DNA from 4 places in the Brevibacillus aydinogluensis genome. Region 2 is predicted to be linked to each of the others. Evidence: riboswitches for the same ligand, from Rfam matches in the RefSeq annotation. Region 2 holds a riboswitch; each other region holds the start of a gene.

Region 1 (4,098 bases), 2.0 Mb from region 2:
GCCTGCTTGCCGGCTATTACGGCCGCTGGGTGGACATGATCATCTCCCGGCTGTTTGACATCATGCTGGCCTTCCCCAGTATTCTGCTCGCCATCGCGATTGTGGCGATGCTCGGACCATCGCTGGAGAACGCCCTGCTGGCGATCGCCATCGTCAACATTCCTACCTACGGACGGCTGGTCCGTTCGCGCGTGTTAAGCCTGAAAGAGGAAGAGTTTGTCATGGCAGCGAAGGCGATCGGATCGAAAAACTCTCGGATTATCCTGCATCACATCCTGCCGAACAGCCTGGCGCCGATCATCGTCACCGGCACGCTGGGCATTGCGACGGCAATTCTTGAAGCGGCTGCCCTGGGGTTCCTCGGACTGGGGGCGCAGCCGCCGCAGCCGGAGTGGGGGCTGATGCTGTCCGACTCACGCCAGTACATTCAAAAAGCGCCGTGGACCGTCATCTTCCCCGGCTTGTCCATCATGCTGACGGTGCTCTGCTTCAACCTGATCGGCGACGGTCTGCGCGACGCGCTTGACCCGCGGATGAAACATTGAAAACGCCATTCCGTCCGGCTGTCGAGGCTGCTCGGCAGCCTTCCCGTATATAGACAAAGTCCGTGGAGCATGGGTGATAGGGCCCGCTCGCTTCTTTTTTTCCGAGGACATGGTATCCTCGCTAGTAGATACCAAGAGAAAGCAGGGTGAGCAAGTTGTACCAGGAGCGCATGCAGCAGTTGCACACGTATATGGAAAAGGAAGAGTTGGACGCGGTGTTGATCACCTCGCCCAAACACGTTTACTATCTGACTGGCTTTTTTACGGAACCCCACGAACGCTTCATGGGCCTCATCATCCCGGCGCAGGGCGAACCGTCGTTGATCGTCCCGGCGCTGGATCGTGAAGCGGCGGCAGCGGCGGCTTCCGGGGTCAAGCAAATCCTGACGCATACCGATACGGATAATCCGTATGACGTGTTGAAGCAGGCGCTGCCCGCCGGAGTGACGCGGTTGGGCATCGAGAAGAGCCACATGACTGTGGAGCGCTTTGAAGCGATGAGCGCGGTCGTGTCGGCCAAGCGGTACGCCGACGTGGAGGAACCGCTCCGCGAAATGCGGTTGATCAAGTCGGCGGAGGAAGTGGCCCGCATCAGGCACGCCGTGCGGCTGGTGGAACAGGCACTGAGCGAGAGTCTGAAAAAAGTGAAACCGGGCGTCACCGAGATGGAGATCGTCGCCGAACTGGAATACCAGATGAAGCGGTTGGGGGCTGACGGGCCGTCGTTTGACACGATGGTGCTGGCCGGCGAAAAATCGGCGCTGCCGCACGGAACCCCGGGCAGCCGGCAGGTGCGCGAGGGAGACCTGCTGTTGTTTGACCTGGGCGTGGCGGCTGACGGCTACGTGTCCGACATCACCCGCACCTTTGCGATCGGCGAGATCAGTGCACAGCTTCGGGAAATCTACGAGACGGTGCTTGCGGCCAACGAAGCGGCCATCGCTGAGGTGCGTCCGGGTGTCACGCTGGCTCACCTCGACCAAACGGCTCGCCGCGTAATCGAGGAAAAAGGGTATGGTCCGTATTTCATGCACCGTCTGGGGCACGGATTGGGCATGGACGTCCACGAATATCCGTCGGTTCACGGACAAAACCAGGACGTGCTTCGTCCCGGCATGGTCTTCACGATCGAACCGGGGATCTACCTCCCGGGCGTGGGGGGCGTGCGAATCGAGGACGACGTGCTGGTGACCGACAGCGGCTGCGATGTATTGACGCAGTTCCCGAAACAGCTGACCGTCATCAGGTAAGGCTCAGACGAAAAACGAATATGGTGTTTCACGGTGCCGTCCGGGTGCAGGTCCGCCCGGGGGGCTTAAAAGGGAAGTTCGGTGAAAGTCCGACGCGGTCCCGCCACTGTAACGGGAGCGCCCTGCGACAGCCACTGTCTCGCCGGTCTGGCGAGATGGGAAGGTGCAGGGAGCGATGAACCCAAGCCAGGAGACCTGCCGTGAAGCGATCACGCTTTTACCCACGAGGATGGGGATGTGTGGAAAGCAGGGGACAGAAAGAAACGGCGCTCCGCGTCTGTTCTTTTGTCGTGTCCGCATGCAGACAGGCATCTTCCGTCCAATACGGGAGGTGCTTTTTTGTTTGTGCGTAAACATGTGAGCCAGGTTTACAACAGGCAGGCGAGTATGTATTGGTGCTTTCGTCGGGGATGGCCTCTCCGTAGTCGGGGCGGCCATCCAGGCACTTGTCCGCAATTCCCTCGCTGATCCCGACATCCTGGGCGTCTCTTCGGGGGCGTCGGTCGGGGCGACATCGGTCATGCTGTTTGGCGCACTCCCGCTCCCCTGGACCCGTTTTTCGCCATAAACGTTGTAACATTTCGTCGGCCGGCCGCATCTAAACAGGTGAATGCACACGAAGGGAGGCGCGCCGCGTGGAAAAACTGCAGCCGACGGTGGAAGCGGTGCTGGAACAGATCATGCGGGAATACGGGACGCGCGTGCTTCGCCTGGTCACCTTGATGGTGAAAGACCGCAGTCTGGCGGAAGACATCACGCAGGACGTCTTTTTGAAAGCGTACCGTCACCTGCCCCGTTTTCGCGGCGAGAGCAGCATCCGCACCTGGCTCTACCGGATCGCCGTGAACGAGTGCAAAGGGTGCCTGCGCTCCTGGGCGTTTCGCAACCTGCTGCCTCGTTCCTGGATCAGCCGGGAGAGCGACGTGTCCGCGGAGCGGCAGGTCATGGAGCGGGCGCAACGGGACGAGCTGGTTCGCCTGGTGCTGGAGCTGCCGCCGCTGTACCGCCAGGTGATCGCGCTGCACTACTACGCCGATCTGTCCATCGCGGAAACGGCCGAAGTGCTTGGCGTGACGGAGGGAACGGTCCGGACACGGCTGCACCGCGCCCGGCAGCAGTTGAGACAGCGGATGGAGTCAAGGGAGGAATGGGAATGGAACGGGACAAATGGCTGCGAGAGCTGAAGGAGCGGGCCGACGAAACGGTGTGCAAGGACGTGACGTTTACCCCCGGAATGGAAGAAGCCGTGCGAAAGCACATCAGACAGCGGTCGCAGCGGCAGAGGCGCGGACCGCTTCTGGCGTCGGCGTCCGCTGCGGTGACGCTGCTGGCCCTGTGGATGTGGTGGCCCGATGCGCTGCAGCCCAAGCAACCGGCCGCCCCTGGCCCCGCGCCGAAGACAACCGCACCGCCGCTGTTCGGCCTCGTCTCCTCTCCTCCCGTGCTGTGGAAAACGTCGCCGCAGATGGAGACGGTCCATGACGGCAAACCGTTCCGCTATGTCGGCGAGAAGCCGGTGCGCATCATCACGGATGAGCTGTACGAAGGACAGATGCAAAACGTGTTCTGGCTGCTGAATGGTCCGTTTGCCCCGGAAGTGAATCTGGTCGGGTGGAGCACCGAGGGGGAGCGCGTGGATCTGGGCAGCTACCGGGTGGCGGGACCGCAGTATGACGCGGACGGCCATTTTCCTTCCGGCATCGTTTTGCCGCATGCGGGTATCTGGAAGCTGCAGGTCGTCTCCGGCGGCAAGCATTTCGGACAGGTGTTCGTCGAGGTGAAGGAGGGCGTGTCGCCGGCCAACCGGGAACTGGTCACGCCGCTGATTACCCGCTACCTGCAGAGCATCCGGGGTGATCTTGACTGGCTCGGCGGTGAGCGGGACGTCAAACTGGATGTAATCGGCGTGGAAGCCCCCAATGCGGAGAACCGGCGCGTGTACGCATGGGTGCAGATTACCGGCAGGGGCGGGGACCAACAGCAGCTCGCGCTCAGCGCCCCGATGGTCTTTGACATCGCGTACAGGGTCTCTCGCGGCGGCAGCGCCGGGTACCAGGTCACAAGCCACCGCATGCCGGAGGACGGCAGCCGTTACCAGAGCAGCCTCGAGTCGATGTTTCCGCCGCAGATCGTGCAGAAACTGAAAAGGTACGGCTCTGCACACTGACAGGGCCGTACCCGGGTGCTGCTCCCCTAATTCCCCCGTCGCCCTCTCCTCCAGAAGGGGTGCGCCCCGTCATGCCCCTTCCATCTCCCATCTTCCCTCTCCTTCCGCCTCGTTCCTGCTTATTGCTCCGCTATCC
Region 2 (4,098 bases):
GCCCGCTCGCTCTCTTGACAACCAGCAAAGTAGTCGAATGCGTCCGCTCCAAAACGCGACGCGGATAAGGGGCAAACAACGCTACAACAAACGCAGCCGCTCCGCCAGCTCGCCCGTCGTCTTGGGCAGGCCGGGGCCGAGCCGTTCTTTCACATGGCCGGGAAGGGATTCCCACAGTTCCAGCACGGCGGGCCGTTTGAACTGCAAAACCTCCAGGATGTCCCGACGGGCAAAGACACGCTCCGGCTCCCCTGCCAGCACAAGCCGCCCCGCATCCATCACAAACACCCAGTCCGCCCAGGCGTATGCGAAATCCAGGTCATGCGTCGCCATTACAATTGTCGTGCCTACTGCGTGGATGCGCTCCAACTGACGGACAAAGGCCTCCGTCTGCCACGGGTCCAGGTAGGACGTCGGCTCATCCAGCAGCAGCAGTTCCGGTTCCATCACCATCACGCCGGCCAGGGCCACCCGCCGCTTCTGGCCGAGACTCAGATGATGCACCGGAGTGTCAGCCCACTCACTCAGGCCGAATGCCTCCAGTGTCCGCCGCACTTTTTCCCTGATCTCCGCTTCCGGCAGATGGAGATTGCACAGCCCGTACGACACATCCTCGGCGACAGTGGCAGCGATCAACTGCTGCTCCGGGTCCTGAAACACAAGCCCTACGTTTCGTTTGAGCGCCTGCAGATCTGCCCGCCGCGAACTGATCGGCACGCCTTTCCACAGGACCTGTCCCTTGTGCGGGCGAAAAATGCCGTTTGCATGCAAAAACAGCGTCGACTTGCCGCAGCCGTTGCGGCCGAGCAGCGCACATCGCCGGCCTGCCGGCACGGCCATTGTCACGCCGTTGAGCGCAGGCTGAGCGGCGCCCGGATAGGTGTAATGCACATCGGCAAACTCAAGCACATGCGTTGTCACGTCTCATCCTCCGATCCACCATTCCCATGCCGCCAGCAGCACGCATCCGACCAGTGCCTCCCGTTCGTGCCGCTTGGAGCGGACATGTGTTGACAGGCTGACGACGCGAAAGTCCTCCGTGAAACCTCGCGCCATCATGCCCAGGTACAGCTGCCGATACCGGAGCATCGCACGTGCAAACAGCCGGCTGACCAACCTGCCGGTGTCGCGGAGCGCCGCGCGAATCCCCTGATAGCCGCCCCTCGCGATTTGCGCGGTCCGCAGCCAGGCTGCCGTTTCCAGAAACACAAACCCCAGACGGTACATAAGCATCACCAGATCGGTCAGCACCACCGGCAGGCCGATGCGGCGCAGCACCTGGAGCAGTTCGGCAAACGGCACGGTAAAGAGCACGAAATACAAGCAGGACAGTGCCGCGAGGGAACGGCACATGAGGGTCACTGCCCGGTCGACGCCGTCCGTGGTCACATAGATCACCCAGCCTCCCCACTGCCAGGCGGCCAGGACATTGGCGCCGCTGCTCCACCCGGACGAAGGCGCCGCTTCCACCAACAGGGCCGGCATTCCCGCGGCCAGAAACGAACATGCGAGAACGAGCCCGACCAGGTAGACGCGCCAGGGAATGCGGGCGTAGGCGACAATCCAGATGCTGATCCAGACAAAGGCGGCAATCTGCACGGGCGGATGGCTGACCAGGACGATCAACATCAGCGCCACGGCAAACAGCAGCTTGCAGCCGGGGGACAGGCGGCGCAGCCGGTTGGTGTAGGCGAGCGTATCCAACTGGTCGATCATTGTTCTTTGCCGTTGTTCAACCGACCCCGGTACAGGCCGATTGCATATCCGATAAATCCGGCGCCCAGCGCGGCCTGCACGGCAAACAGCAGGCTTTCCGTCTCGCCGCCCGGCGGCTCCACAAGCGGCTGGAACCAGGGCTCATAGTCGGGGGCCACTTCTTTGATCGCTTCTTCCGCCGCGCCGTCCGCTCCGCCAAACTCCGAATCTTTCACCAATATCAGCGGCAGCACGGCCAACAACGCCACCAGCAGCAACAGCACCCAGTTTGACCAGCGTTTCACTTACATCCCCTCCCGTTTGAGCAGCGGCAGTTGCGACAGTTCTTTTGCATTGTACGACTGCAGCCAGTTCCAGACGAGCACCGTCAGCAGTCCCTCGCTTACGGCCAGCGGCACCTGCGTCAGCGCGAAGATGCCGGCAAATTTGGCGAACGAGGCGGCGACACCACCGGATGCTGCCGGAAACGCCAGCGCCAGCTGCAGTGACGTCACCACGTACGTGGTCAGGTCGGCCAGGGCAGCCGCCAGAAACACTGCCAGCCGCTGGCCGCCGTTGGCCCGCAGCACCAGCCGATACACCCCGTAGGCCACAAACGGCCCGACCACTGCCATGGAAAACGCGTTGGCCCCCAGCGTGGTCAAGCCGCCGTGGGCGAGCAGCAGGGCCTGGAACAGCAGCACCAAGGTGCCCAGCACCGACATGACCAGCGGACCGAACAGGATGGCTCCCAGGCCGGTCCCGGTCGGGTGGGAACTGCTCCCGGTCACAGACGGAATTTTCAATGCGGACAGAACAAAGGCAAACGCCCCCGCCACCCCCAGCAGCAGCTTCAACTCGGGGTTATCCTGGACCCGCCGCTTGATGGAGCGCAGGCCCAGCAGGAAAAAGGGCAGAAACGCGGCCCACCAGAACAGCGCCCACTCCACCGGCAAAAAGCCTTCCATGATGTGCATGGCGTGTCCGGTCTCCGGCTCATTCAGCAGAAAGTACAGGACAAATCCCGTCACAAGCATTCCGCTCATCAACGAACGCGAACGGCTCATCGAGCATCCTCTCCCTATCTGGTTCGACATCCAACGTCCAAGAAAAAAACTCATCCGGCCGGATGAGCTTTGCGCAATGTGAATAGACGACTACTTCCTCAAACAAAACAGTCGTACTGCCTGGGCTCACCTCTCCTTTCCTCGAAGGCTGTTGGGTGCGGCAGCTAGGTAGGTCTCCTGGCTTCCAGATCATCACGCTCTTTTGCCTTCCCCGTCCGGCGAGCGGCGAGTGGCCTGTCAAAAGAGAATTCCCTGGTTACAGTGGCGGGACCGCTCGGGATTTTCACCCGATTCCCTGTTACCCCTTATCCGCATAAGGGCACCTAGCTCCGTTGTATTCGGTTTTTTTCCTTTCCATCTTGGACGTTTGCGTCCATTATAAACGAGCCCCCGCGAAAGCAAAAGAGGGGAGAATCGTCTCCGAGGTGCGCTATCTATCGTGCGTCCACGCCTACCGCGTCGCTGATGCGGGCAAACCCGTCCTTCTTCAACAGCTGCACCAGCCGTTTGTTAATCTGCCGCGCAATACCCGGCCCGCGGTAGATCATTCCCGTGTACACCTGCACCAGGCTGGCGCCGGCGCGAATCTTGCGGTAGGCGTCGTCACCGGTGAAGATGCCGCCCACTCCGATGATCGGCACCTTGTCCCCCACTTCCTGGTAAATTTCTCTCACCCAGGCGGTGGACCGCTCCTCCAGCGGCTTTCCGCTCAAGCCGCCCACTTCTTCTGCGTACGGGTGGTTTTCCACCCCATCACGGGACAGTGTGGTGTTGGTGGCGATGATGCCGGCCGCCCCTTCAGCCACCGCGGCCCTGACCACGTCACTCATCTGCTCGTCCGCCATGTCGGGCGATACCTTCACCAGGATCGGCTTCGCCTTGGCGCCGCGCATCTCCAGTTCGGCCGCCTTGGCCTTTACTTCGCGGAGAATGGACCGCAGGCTGTTGGCCTCCTGCAAGTCGCGCAGGTTGGGCGTGTTGGGCGAGCTGACGTTGATCACAAAATAATGGCCGTACGAATAGAGCAGGTCCAGGCACTTGCTGTAGTCGGAAGCCGCTTCTTCATTGGGCGTCAGCTTGTTCTTGCCGATGTTGATGCCGATCGGGATGTCGGCATAGGCGTAGTCCAACAGGTTTTGCGAGGCGGTGTAGGCGCCGTAATTGTTGAACCCCATGCGGTTAATGACCGCCTGCTTCTCCGGCAGGCGGAACAGCCGCGGCTGCGGATTGCCCGGTTGTCCCTGCGGCGTGATTGTGCCCACTTCCACGAATCCAAAGCCCAGCGAAGCCAACGCGTGGTAGACTTCGGCGTTTTTGTCAAATCCGGCGGCCAGGC
Region 3 (4,098 bases), 1.6 Mb from region 2:
GGCAAAGAGCGGATAAGCATACCCGCTGCACAGGTACGGCCCAAAACAGCGGAGCGGGGAAGAAGATAAACTAAAAGGCGAACACAGCCCTCGTGCACCGGAATGATCTCCGGCTGCATGCAGGGCTGCTTTTTTGTGCGTGGAGCATTATCAGATCAGGCCTGATTGGTTCGGGCGGGTTCAATAAATTCCAGCAATATAATATTATAGTAAATATTGGTAGAAGGTAAATGCAAGCGTGACGTGTTTTCGCTGCTGTTCAAAGAACGAAGGGGGACAAACCATTTTGCAAGGAAAAACGTACCTATATCTGATTCCCGCAGTCATGGCCGCGATCCTGGTCGCCTGTTATCCCTTTGATTTATTTAACAGAATCTTCGTACTCCCACCCGAAAGACAGACGGTCCGTGAAGAAGAAGTGCTGCAAACCGTTGCCAGGATAAAAGACAACGTAACAATCGGCTCAACCAAACAAGAAGTCGCCGCACTGTTCGGTGACAGGTACGTTCTCGTGGATGACCAGGGGGATCTCGAAAACGGCTGTGATGAATTCTGGCTGTACCGCTTTTTCACCGAGGAGGATTACCAGTCCTCTGTGCCCGACCATGTCATTGATCAAGAGGGGATTCGCAGCGGAAAAGTAGGAGCCGCCTTCTTCATCGGCTGGAAAGATGAACGAGTCTACCTGTACACCATCGCTTACCTTCAAGGCCCCAATCGCAATCTGCATGTTTACTCCAATGTGAATGGAACCAGAGCAGAAGAAATCTTGAATCCAGATGGCTCGATGGCGCCCGTCGATTAAGAGTCAGCCCATTGCCCGCTCGCTTTTTCCTTCCTATCCACGGCCACTTTTGTTATGATGGAGACAAGTGCCGGTCATGTGCGGCACCGACAACTGCATACGGCAAACAGGTCTTCACCTGCGCGGACGCTTCCGGGCGGGTGAAGTTAAAGGGAAGTTTGGTGAAAATCCAACGCGGTCCCGCCACTGTAAGAGGGGAGTTTTCCTTCGCGGCGACAGCCATCCACTGCTCCAGCGGGAGTGGGAAGGAGAAGGAAAGCGGCGATCCTCAAGCCAGGAGACCTGCCTGTTTTGCGTGAGCACTGATTTCCTTCGGGTCAAAGGAAAAGGTGAGGATTGTCGTGGACGTCGTGTCGACGCTTTGCTTCCTTTGGGTTTCGAGGAAAGCAAAGCGTTTTTTATTGTATCTGAAAAGACACCGTGAACGGTAGATGAGCTGGCACAAGGGGCGGACCGTTTGGCATCGCGTCCCTGGTTGGCCGGCCAGAGGGGGAGGAAATGGTCGATGAACAAATCCGACAACAAGCGAGGACTGGTCCTGGTGTACACCGGGGACGGAAAAGGGAAGACAACGGCGGCGCTGGGGCTGGCCGTACGGGCGACCGGCCGCGGCAAGCGTGTGTTGGTGGTACAGTTTATCAAGTCGCCGGAACGCACCTACGGGGAAAAAATCGTCTTTGACCGGTTGGGCATCGAGATGGTGCAAAAAGGCATCGGCTTTACCTGGACGAAAACGCCCGAGGAGCACCGCGCCGCTCTGCGGGAAGCGTGGCGATACGCCAAGGAGCAGGTATTGGGCGGCGAATACGACATGGTGATTCTCGACGAATTGAACAACGCGCTGGCGATTGATCGTTTTCCCGTAGCGGACGTGCTGCCGCTGGACGATGTAGTGGACACGATCAAAAACAGGCCGAGCCACGTGCATCTGGTGATTACGGGACGGGACGCGCGGCCGGAAATCATCGCGATTGCCGATCTGGTAACGGAGATGAAAGCGGTCAAGCACTACTATGACGAAGGCATCCCCGCCGTGCTGGGGGTGGAGTATTGATGACCGCCGTGTTGGAGGTGTTCGGTCACGGCGGCGATCTGGTTACGGCGGCGGAGCGCTTCGGTGTGGAAGTCGGGCAATTTGTCGATTTCAGCGCCAACATCAACCCGCTGGGCCCGCCTGCCCGCGTGCTGGAAGGACTGCGGGAGGTGCTGCCTCGGGTGGTTCACTATCCCGATCCGGGGCACCGGTCGTTTCGCAGCGCATTGGCGGCAAAGCTGAACCTGCCGGCATCGTGGCTTCTGCCGACCAACGGGGCGGCCGAGGCGATGGCCCTGGCGATCCTCGCACTGAAGCCGCAGACGGTCGGCATCGTCACGCCTTGTTTTTCCGAATATGCCCAACTTTCCAGGCAGTTCGGCGCCCGCGTGCTGACCTGCCCGGGGCGGGAAGATCGCGGCTTCAAGCCGGACGAGGCGGAGCTGTACCGGCTGTTTGAACAGGCAGACCTTGTCTTTGTCGGTTCTCCCAATAACCCGACCGGCCTCTTGTATGAACCGGAAGAACTGCTGCGGATGGCCGGCTGGACCGACAGGACAGACACGCATCTGGTGATCGACGAGGCGTTTCTCGACTTTGTCGCGGAGGAGCGTCAGTTTACGCTGGCAGACCAGCTTTCCCGGTTTCCGCGCGTGCTGGTGATGCGCTCGCTGACGAAGATGTTCGCCATTCCCGGGCTGCGCCTCGGCTACGCCGTCGCCGTGCCCGCGCTGATTGAGCGGCTGCGGGAAAAGCAGGTCAGCTGGAGTGTCAACAGTCTGGCGCTTGCGGCCGGGGAGCTTTGCCTGGAGGAAGCGGACTACGAAGCGAAAACCAGACGGCTGATTGCCAAAGAGCGTTCCTATCTGTCCGGTGCCATCGCGCAGGAACTGGGCTGGCGCGTCTGGCCGGGCGAAGCCAACTTTCTGCTCGTGCGCTGTCCGGCTCAGATAACGGCGGCGGAACTGCAGGAGCTGCTGGGCAGACGGGGCATCTTGATTCGCAGTTGTGCCATGTACCCCGGCTTGACGCCCGGTGATTTTCGCATCGCAGTCCGCACCCGGCCGGAAAACGACCGCCTGTTGACGGCCTTGCGGGACGTCTGGCGTGAAAGGAGGGAGCGGCGCTGAGCCTGATCGTCGTTACCGGAGGCGTCCGCTCGGGGAAGAGCCGCTTCGCCGAAAAACTGGCTGCACAGGCGGGAGGCCCCGTCTTGTACGTGGCCACCGGCCAGGCATGGGACGAGGAAATGAAGCAACGGATTGAGCGGCATCGGGCGCGGCGGCCCCGCAATTGGGGACTGGCCGAAACAGATGGCACCCTGGCTGTGACCCTGCCGCAACTGAAGAGGTATCCGGTGGTGCTGTTGGACTGCCTGTCGACGTGGGTCAGCACACGGCTGATGAGTGTGCCGGAAGCGTCCTGGCGGGACGAAGCAATCGGGCGGGCGCTCCTGGAGGAAGCGGAGCAGTGGCTGGATGAAGCCTGCAGCGATGGCCGTACCGTCATCGCCGTGACCAGCGAGGTGGGTCTGGGCGGCGTCGCGATGACCAAGCTGGGCCGCTGGTTTGCCGACGTGCTGGGCGACGTCAACCAGCTGGCCGCCAGCCGGGCTGATACTGTCTATGCCGTTTTGGCAGGCATTCCCTGGAGGATAAAAGGATGAACGCGTTTTTTCATGCACTGTCGTTTTTTACCCGCATCCCTGTTCCCTGGCTGCGCCCGTCGGAAGAGGCCTGGAAGAAGAGCGTCGTCTGGTACCCGGCTGTCGGACTGGTGATCGGCCTCGTGCTGTGTGGGGTGCATCAGGCGGCCTTGTGGGCGTTTGCGCCGCTGACTGCTGCCGTGTTGACGATGGCCTGCTGGGTCTACATCACCGGCGGACTGCATCTGGACGGCTGGATGGACCTGGCCGACGGTCTGGGCAGCAGCCGGCCGCGGGAACAGATGCTGGCGATCATGAAAGACAGCCGGACCGGAGCGATGGGGGTGCTGGCGGCGATTGTGCTGCTTCTGGTCAAGACGGCGGCGCTGGCCGAGCTCGACCATCGGCAGCTTGCCGCCTGTCTGCTGCTGGTGCCCGCCGCCGCACGCACGCATGTGCTGCTGGCGATCCGCTGCTGGCCGTACGTCACCGGAGAAAAGGGCGTCGGCAAAAGCATCGGCGAGGCGCTCCGTCCTTTCCACATCGGCGCCGGTTATCTTTTTGTGCTGGCGTTGGGCTGGTGGCTTGCCGACATCCGGGCGGTGACGGCTGTCG
Region 4 (4,098 bases), 190 kb from region 2:
CGGGCCAGATTGTAGAAGAACGCAAACCCGGTGTAGAAGAAGACCCCTTCGAGAATCATGTCGGCGACAAGCGCCTCCAGGAAGGTCTGGGGGGTTTTGTCGTCCCGGAAGCGCTGGTACATGTCGGCGATGAACAGATTGCGCTCCAGAAGCACCTGGTCGTGTTTCCAGTATTCAAACACGTCCTTTTGCGTCTGGTAGTCGACCAGACTGGAGAGCACATAGGAGTAGGACTGGTTGTGAATCACCTCCTGCTGGTTGATAATGGCGGCAATGGCCACCAGGGACGAGTCGGTGAAGTATTGGCCGACATCGGTCACAAAGTTGGTCTGCATGCTGTCGAGCACAGCCAGCAGCCCGATAATCTTCTTGAAGGCGTCCTGTTCGATCGGCGTCAGTTCGGCAAACTGCTGCTTGTCCTTGTTCATCGAAATCTCGGACGGAATCCAGTGGTTGGCGATCAGCACCTTGTACAGCTTGTACATCGCCGGGTGGCGGATATCATCCCAGTTCAACACCCCGGAACACTCGCCGTTGATGATTTTGGTTGACCTGTTGGGCGCGCTTGTATCAAATACCTTTTGCTTCTGCAGCATATCCGTTCTCCTTTCCGCGATCAGGTGCAGGCTTCGCACTCATCAATCTCTACGGCCCGGCTGCGGACGTAGTAGGTCGTCTTCAGCCCCTGCTTCCATGCCTCCAGATGGAGCTGCAGCAGCTCTCTGGCGTGGATGTCGGGGCGGACATACAGATTGATGCTCTGCCCCTGATCGAGGTGGCGCTGGCGGGCGGCCGCCTGTCTGATCGACCAATGCTGGTCGAGGTGATAGGCTCCCTTGTAGTACCACATCGTGCGGGCAGTCAGATCGGGAGCGGGATTGGCGATTTTGTACGTCGTCTTCTCCTCGTAGGCGACCGGTTCAAACACCGGGTCGACGGAAGCGGTGGAGCCGGCGATCAGCGACGTGGAGCCGGTGGGAGCGACCGCCATCAGATACCCGTTGCGAATGCCGTGCCGGGCCACTTCTTTGGCCAGCGCCTCCCACTCGGGCGAATTGTAGCCCCTGCGGGCAAAATAGCTGCCGTTTTCCCATTCGCTGCCCGAAAAGAGCGGATAGGCGCCTTTTTCCTTCGCCAGTTCCAGGGAGGCGCGAATCGTCAAGTAATGGATGCGTTCAAACAACCGGTCGTTGAAGGCGACCGCTTCTTCGCTTTCCCATCTGATTTCCTGGAGCGCCAGCAGATGATGCAGGCCAAACGCTCCCAGCCCGATGCCCCGGTACTTTTTGTTGGTTTGCTGGGCCTGCAGGACGTCGATCCGGTTCACATCGATCACGTTGTCCAGCATCCGCACCTGGATGGGGATCAGCCGCTCCAGCACGTTGGCAGGCACGGCGCGCCCCAGGTTGATGCTGGAGAGATTGCAGACGACGAAATCGCCCGGCGTTTTCCGAATCACGATCTCTCCGTCCTGCAGCACTTCTTCTGTCACCGTGGTGGGCGACATGTTCTGCAGGATTTCCGTGCACAAATTGCTGGAGTAAATCATGCCCGCATGTTTGTTGGGGTTGGCGCGGTTGACGGTATCCCGGTAGAACATGAACGGCGTGCCCGTCTCCAGCTGGGAGATCATGATCCGCTTCATGATCTCGATGGCGGGTACCGTCACGCGGCTCAAGCGGGGATGCCGCACGCACGCCTCGTACCGTTCGCGGAACGTGCCTCGCCCGGGCTCCTCATCGTAGCAATCCTCCAGCGAAAAGCCCATGACGGTGCGCACTTCATGCGGATCAAACAAGTGAAACTCGGCCCGGTTTTCCACCGCTTCCATGAACAGATCAGGGATGCACACACCCGTAAAGATGTCATGCGCCCGCAGGCGTTCGTCCCCGTTGTTCATTTTCAAATCGAGAAACGCCAGGATGTCCTTGTGCCACACGTCGAGATACACGGCAACGCTGCCGTTGCGCGTTCCGAGCTGGTCGACGCTGACCGCCGTATTGTTCAGCTGGCGAATCCACGGGATGACCCCGCTGGATTTGTTTTCATAGCCGCGGATGGAAGAGCCGCGCGCCCGCACTTTTCCCATGTACACGCCGATGCCGCCGCCCATCTTGGACAGCCGGGCGACGTCGGTGTTGGAATCGTAGATGCCCTGCAGAGAGTCGTCGACCGTGTCGACAAAGCAGCTGGAGAGCTGTCCGCCCCGTGCTTTGCCGGCATTCGCCATGGTGGGCGTTGCCACGGTCATGTACTGATGGCTGAGCGCCCAGTAGGCTTCCTTTACCAGCGCGAGTCTTTTTTCGCGGGGTTCCTGCAGCATGAGGTGCATGGCGATGACCATAAACCGCTCCTGGGGCAGTTCATACAGGCTGCCGGTGTAATCCCTCGCCAAATACCGCTCGGCGAGAGTCACGATCCCCAAATAGGTAAACAGCTTGTCCTTTTCCGGATCAATCTCCCGTTCCAGCTCCGCAATCTCTTCCGGACGGTAGGCGGTCAGCAGTTCCTGTTTGTAAATGCCCTTTTCCACCAGCTGTTTCAACAGGTTCAAAAACGAACCGTAGGGACGCGCAGGACTAAAGGAATACGCCCGGCTGCGGGCCGCTTCGTGATACAGGGCAGCGAGGTACGCCCTGGCGGCGACGTAGGTCCATTCCGGCTCCTCTTTGGAAATCAGTTCGGCGGCCGACATGGCAACGATTTTTGCCGCTTCCTGTTCCGTGAGCGTTTTGTGTTTGGCTCTGATGGCCGCCGACTGGATGACGGCATCTGCGCGCAGCCGGGGAAAATCGGCCAGAATGTCGCCAATCAGCGATGTAATACGTTGGTCAATGCCAGAGACAACCGTTTGCAATCTATCCCTCTCCTTTGCGGTTCATGAAAAAAGCATCCTCTCCCGTCGGGTAGAGGATGCTGATGTTGCCCATGTGGAAACAAACATGCCTGTGTCAAAGCGGAACGTGCGCCAGAAAGAGCGGCACGCCGCCGGTGACCGATTCCACACCTCCCCATCCTCGTGGTTCCAACGGTGTTGTCTTTGTGGCAGGTCTCCTGGCTCATGGATCATCGCTTCTCTGAACCTTCCCGTCGATGCGATCGACAGTGGCATCTGACAGAGTCGCTCCCCATTTACAGTGGCGGGACCGCGCCGGACTTGCACCGGTCTTCCCTTTTAAGCGCTTGCCGGAATCCTGGTCAAGCGCACCACAAAGCGTACTATATATGGTTGTATGAAGGTACTATAACACAATATGTTGTGGGAGGGAAGACTGATCTTGGCTGGCCGCTTCCAAAAAAGCGGGTCCGGTCAAGTGACTAGCTGTCACAAAACCGCCAAGCATTGCGCGCCCTGCTTTTCCCTTGCCAATCTGTTATAATGAGACGAGTATGGAGATTGCACTGGGCAAGGAGTGAGCAAACGGTGAGCTATGCGTATCTTAAAGCCCACGTAGGCGGTTGGGAAGTGGCATTCATCCTGCTGATCGTCGGGTACATCCTTTTCCGTCTCGGCAAGGAAAAAGTGGGCAACATCGTTCACATGTTTCTGCGCGTGATGATGGTGATCGTGGTCGTGACGGGTGGTTGGATGTTGTTTAAGTTCCACACGGGAGACGTCCTGTACTATGTGAAGGGACTGCTGGGGATTGTCGTCTTCGGGCTGATGGAAATGGCGCTGGGACGGGCACGCCGCCAGGAAGCCAGCATCGGATTTTTCGTTGGCGCGCTCGCGCTGATGGTGCTTGTCATCCTGATCGGGTACCGCGTAATCGTGTAGGCGGCCGGTGCTTTGCACACACGTCGAAAAGCTTTCACTCGGATCAAAAGGTTCCGGGTGGAGGCTTTTTTTGTTGTTGTTCGCTAAGACAAGCGGCGCCAAGAGCGGCGGATGCTCGCGGAAGCGGAGTGCGCCGCGAATCAGAACGGTCTGATATAGAATGGAGAACTTCTCCACATATATCAATCAATATGGCGGAATGCTCCGCTTTTGCATATAATGGCGGTAGGAATAAAGCTGTTTTCTTTTGGTGATAAACGGAGGAGGACGCCGATGACGGTAAATCAGAAAGAGCAGACGGCCGGCGCGTCCGGCGGCGC

The links. A riboswitch is a leader RNA that binds a small molecule or an ion and turns the genes downstream of it on or off. The one in region 2 is predicted to bind cobalamin.
Region 1: it holds a riboswitch for cobalamin, as region 2 does, so the genes downstream of both, Q7F15_RS13050 (iron chelate uptake ABC transporter family permease subunit) here and Q7F15_RS03205 (energy-coupling factor ABC transporter permease) in region 2, are expected to answer to the same signal.
Region 3: it holds a riboswitch for cobalamin, as region 2 does, so the genes downstream of both, cobO (cob(I)yrinic acid a,c-diamide adenosyltransferase) here and Q7F15_RS03205 (energy-coupling factor ABC transporter permease) in region 2, are expected to answer to the same signal.
Region 4: it holds a riboswitch for cobalamin, as region 2 does, so the genes downstream of both, Q7F15_RS04155 (ribonucleoside-diphosphate reductase subunit alpha) here and Q7F15_RS03205 (energy-coupling factor ABC transporter permease) in region 2, are expected to answer to the same signal.

The regions. Positions count from the first base shown of each region.
Region 1 is NZ_OY569118.1:2,641,692-2,645,789, reverse strand. It holds gene nikC (nickel transporter permease) at 1-545, shown strand, start outside; gene Q7F15_RS13055 (M24 family metallopeptidase) at 701-1,795, shown strand; cobalamin riboswitch at 1,810-2,012, shown strand; partial or broken gene Q7F15_RS13050 (iron chelate uptake ABC transporter family permease subunit) at 2,178-2,333, shown strand; gene Q7F15_RS13045 (sigma-70 family RNA polymerase sigma factor) at 2,431-2,979, shown strand; gene Q7F15_RS13040 (hypothetical protein) at 2,949-3,962, shown strand.
Region 2 is NZ_OY569118.1:670,375-674,472, reverse strand. It holds gene Q7F15_RS03220 (energy-coupling factor ABC transporter ATP-binding protein) at 82-921, opposite strand; gene cbiQ (cobalt ECF transporter T component CbiQ) at 925-1,716, opposite strand; gene Q7F15_RS03210 (energy-coupling factor ABC transporter substrate-binding protein) at 1,713-2,000, opposite strand; gene Q7F15_RS03205 (energy-coupling factor ABC transporter permease) at 2,001-2,762, opposite strand; cobalamin riboswitch at 2,913-3,104, opposite strand; gene Q7F15_RS03200 (quinone-dependent dihydroorotate dehydrogenase) at 3,197-4,098, opposite strand, start outside.
Region 3 is NZ_OY569118.1:3,197,124-3,201,221, reverse strand. It holds gene Q7F15_RS15665 (MDR family MFS transporter) at 1-69, shown strand, start outside; gene Q7F15_RS15660 (hypothetical protein) at 287-805, shown strand; cobalamin riboswitch at 897-1,109, shown strand; gene cobO (cob(I)yrinic acid a,c-diamide adenosyltransferase) at 1,311-1,859, shown strand; gene cobD (threonine-phosphate decarboxylase CobD) at 1,859-2,968, shown strand; gene cobU (bifunctional adenosylcobinamide kinase/adenosylcobinamide-phosphate guanylyltransferase) at 2,965-3,504, shown strand; gene cobS (adenosylcobinamide-GDP ribazoletransferase) at 3,501-4,098, shown strand, end outside.
Region 4 is NZ_OY569118.1:857,538-861,635, forward strand. It holds gene Q7F15_RS04150 (ribonucleotide-diphosphate reductase subunit beta) at 1-593, opposite strand, end outside; gene Q7F15_RS04155 (ribonucleoside-diphosphate reductase subunit alpha) at 617-2,836, opposite strand; cobalamin riboswitch at 3,028-3,227, opposite strand; gene Q7F15_RS04160 (YisL family protein) at 3,425-3,778, shown strand; gene Q7F15_RS04165 (MurR/RpiR family transcriptional regulator) at 4,052-4,098, shown strand, end outside.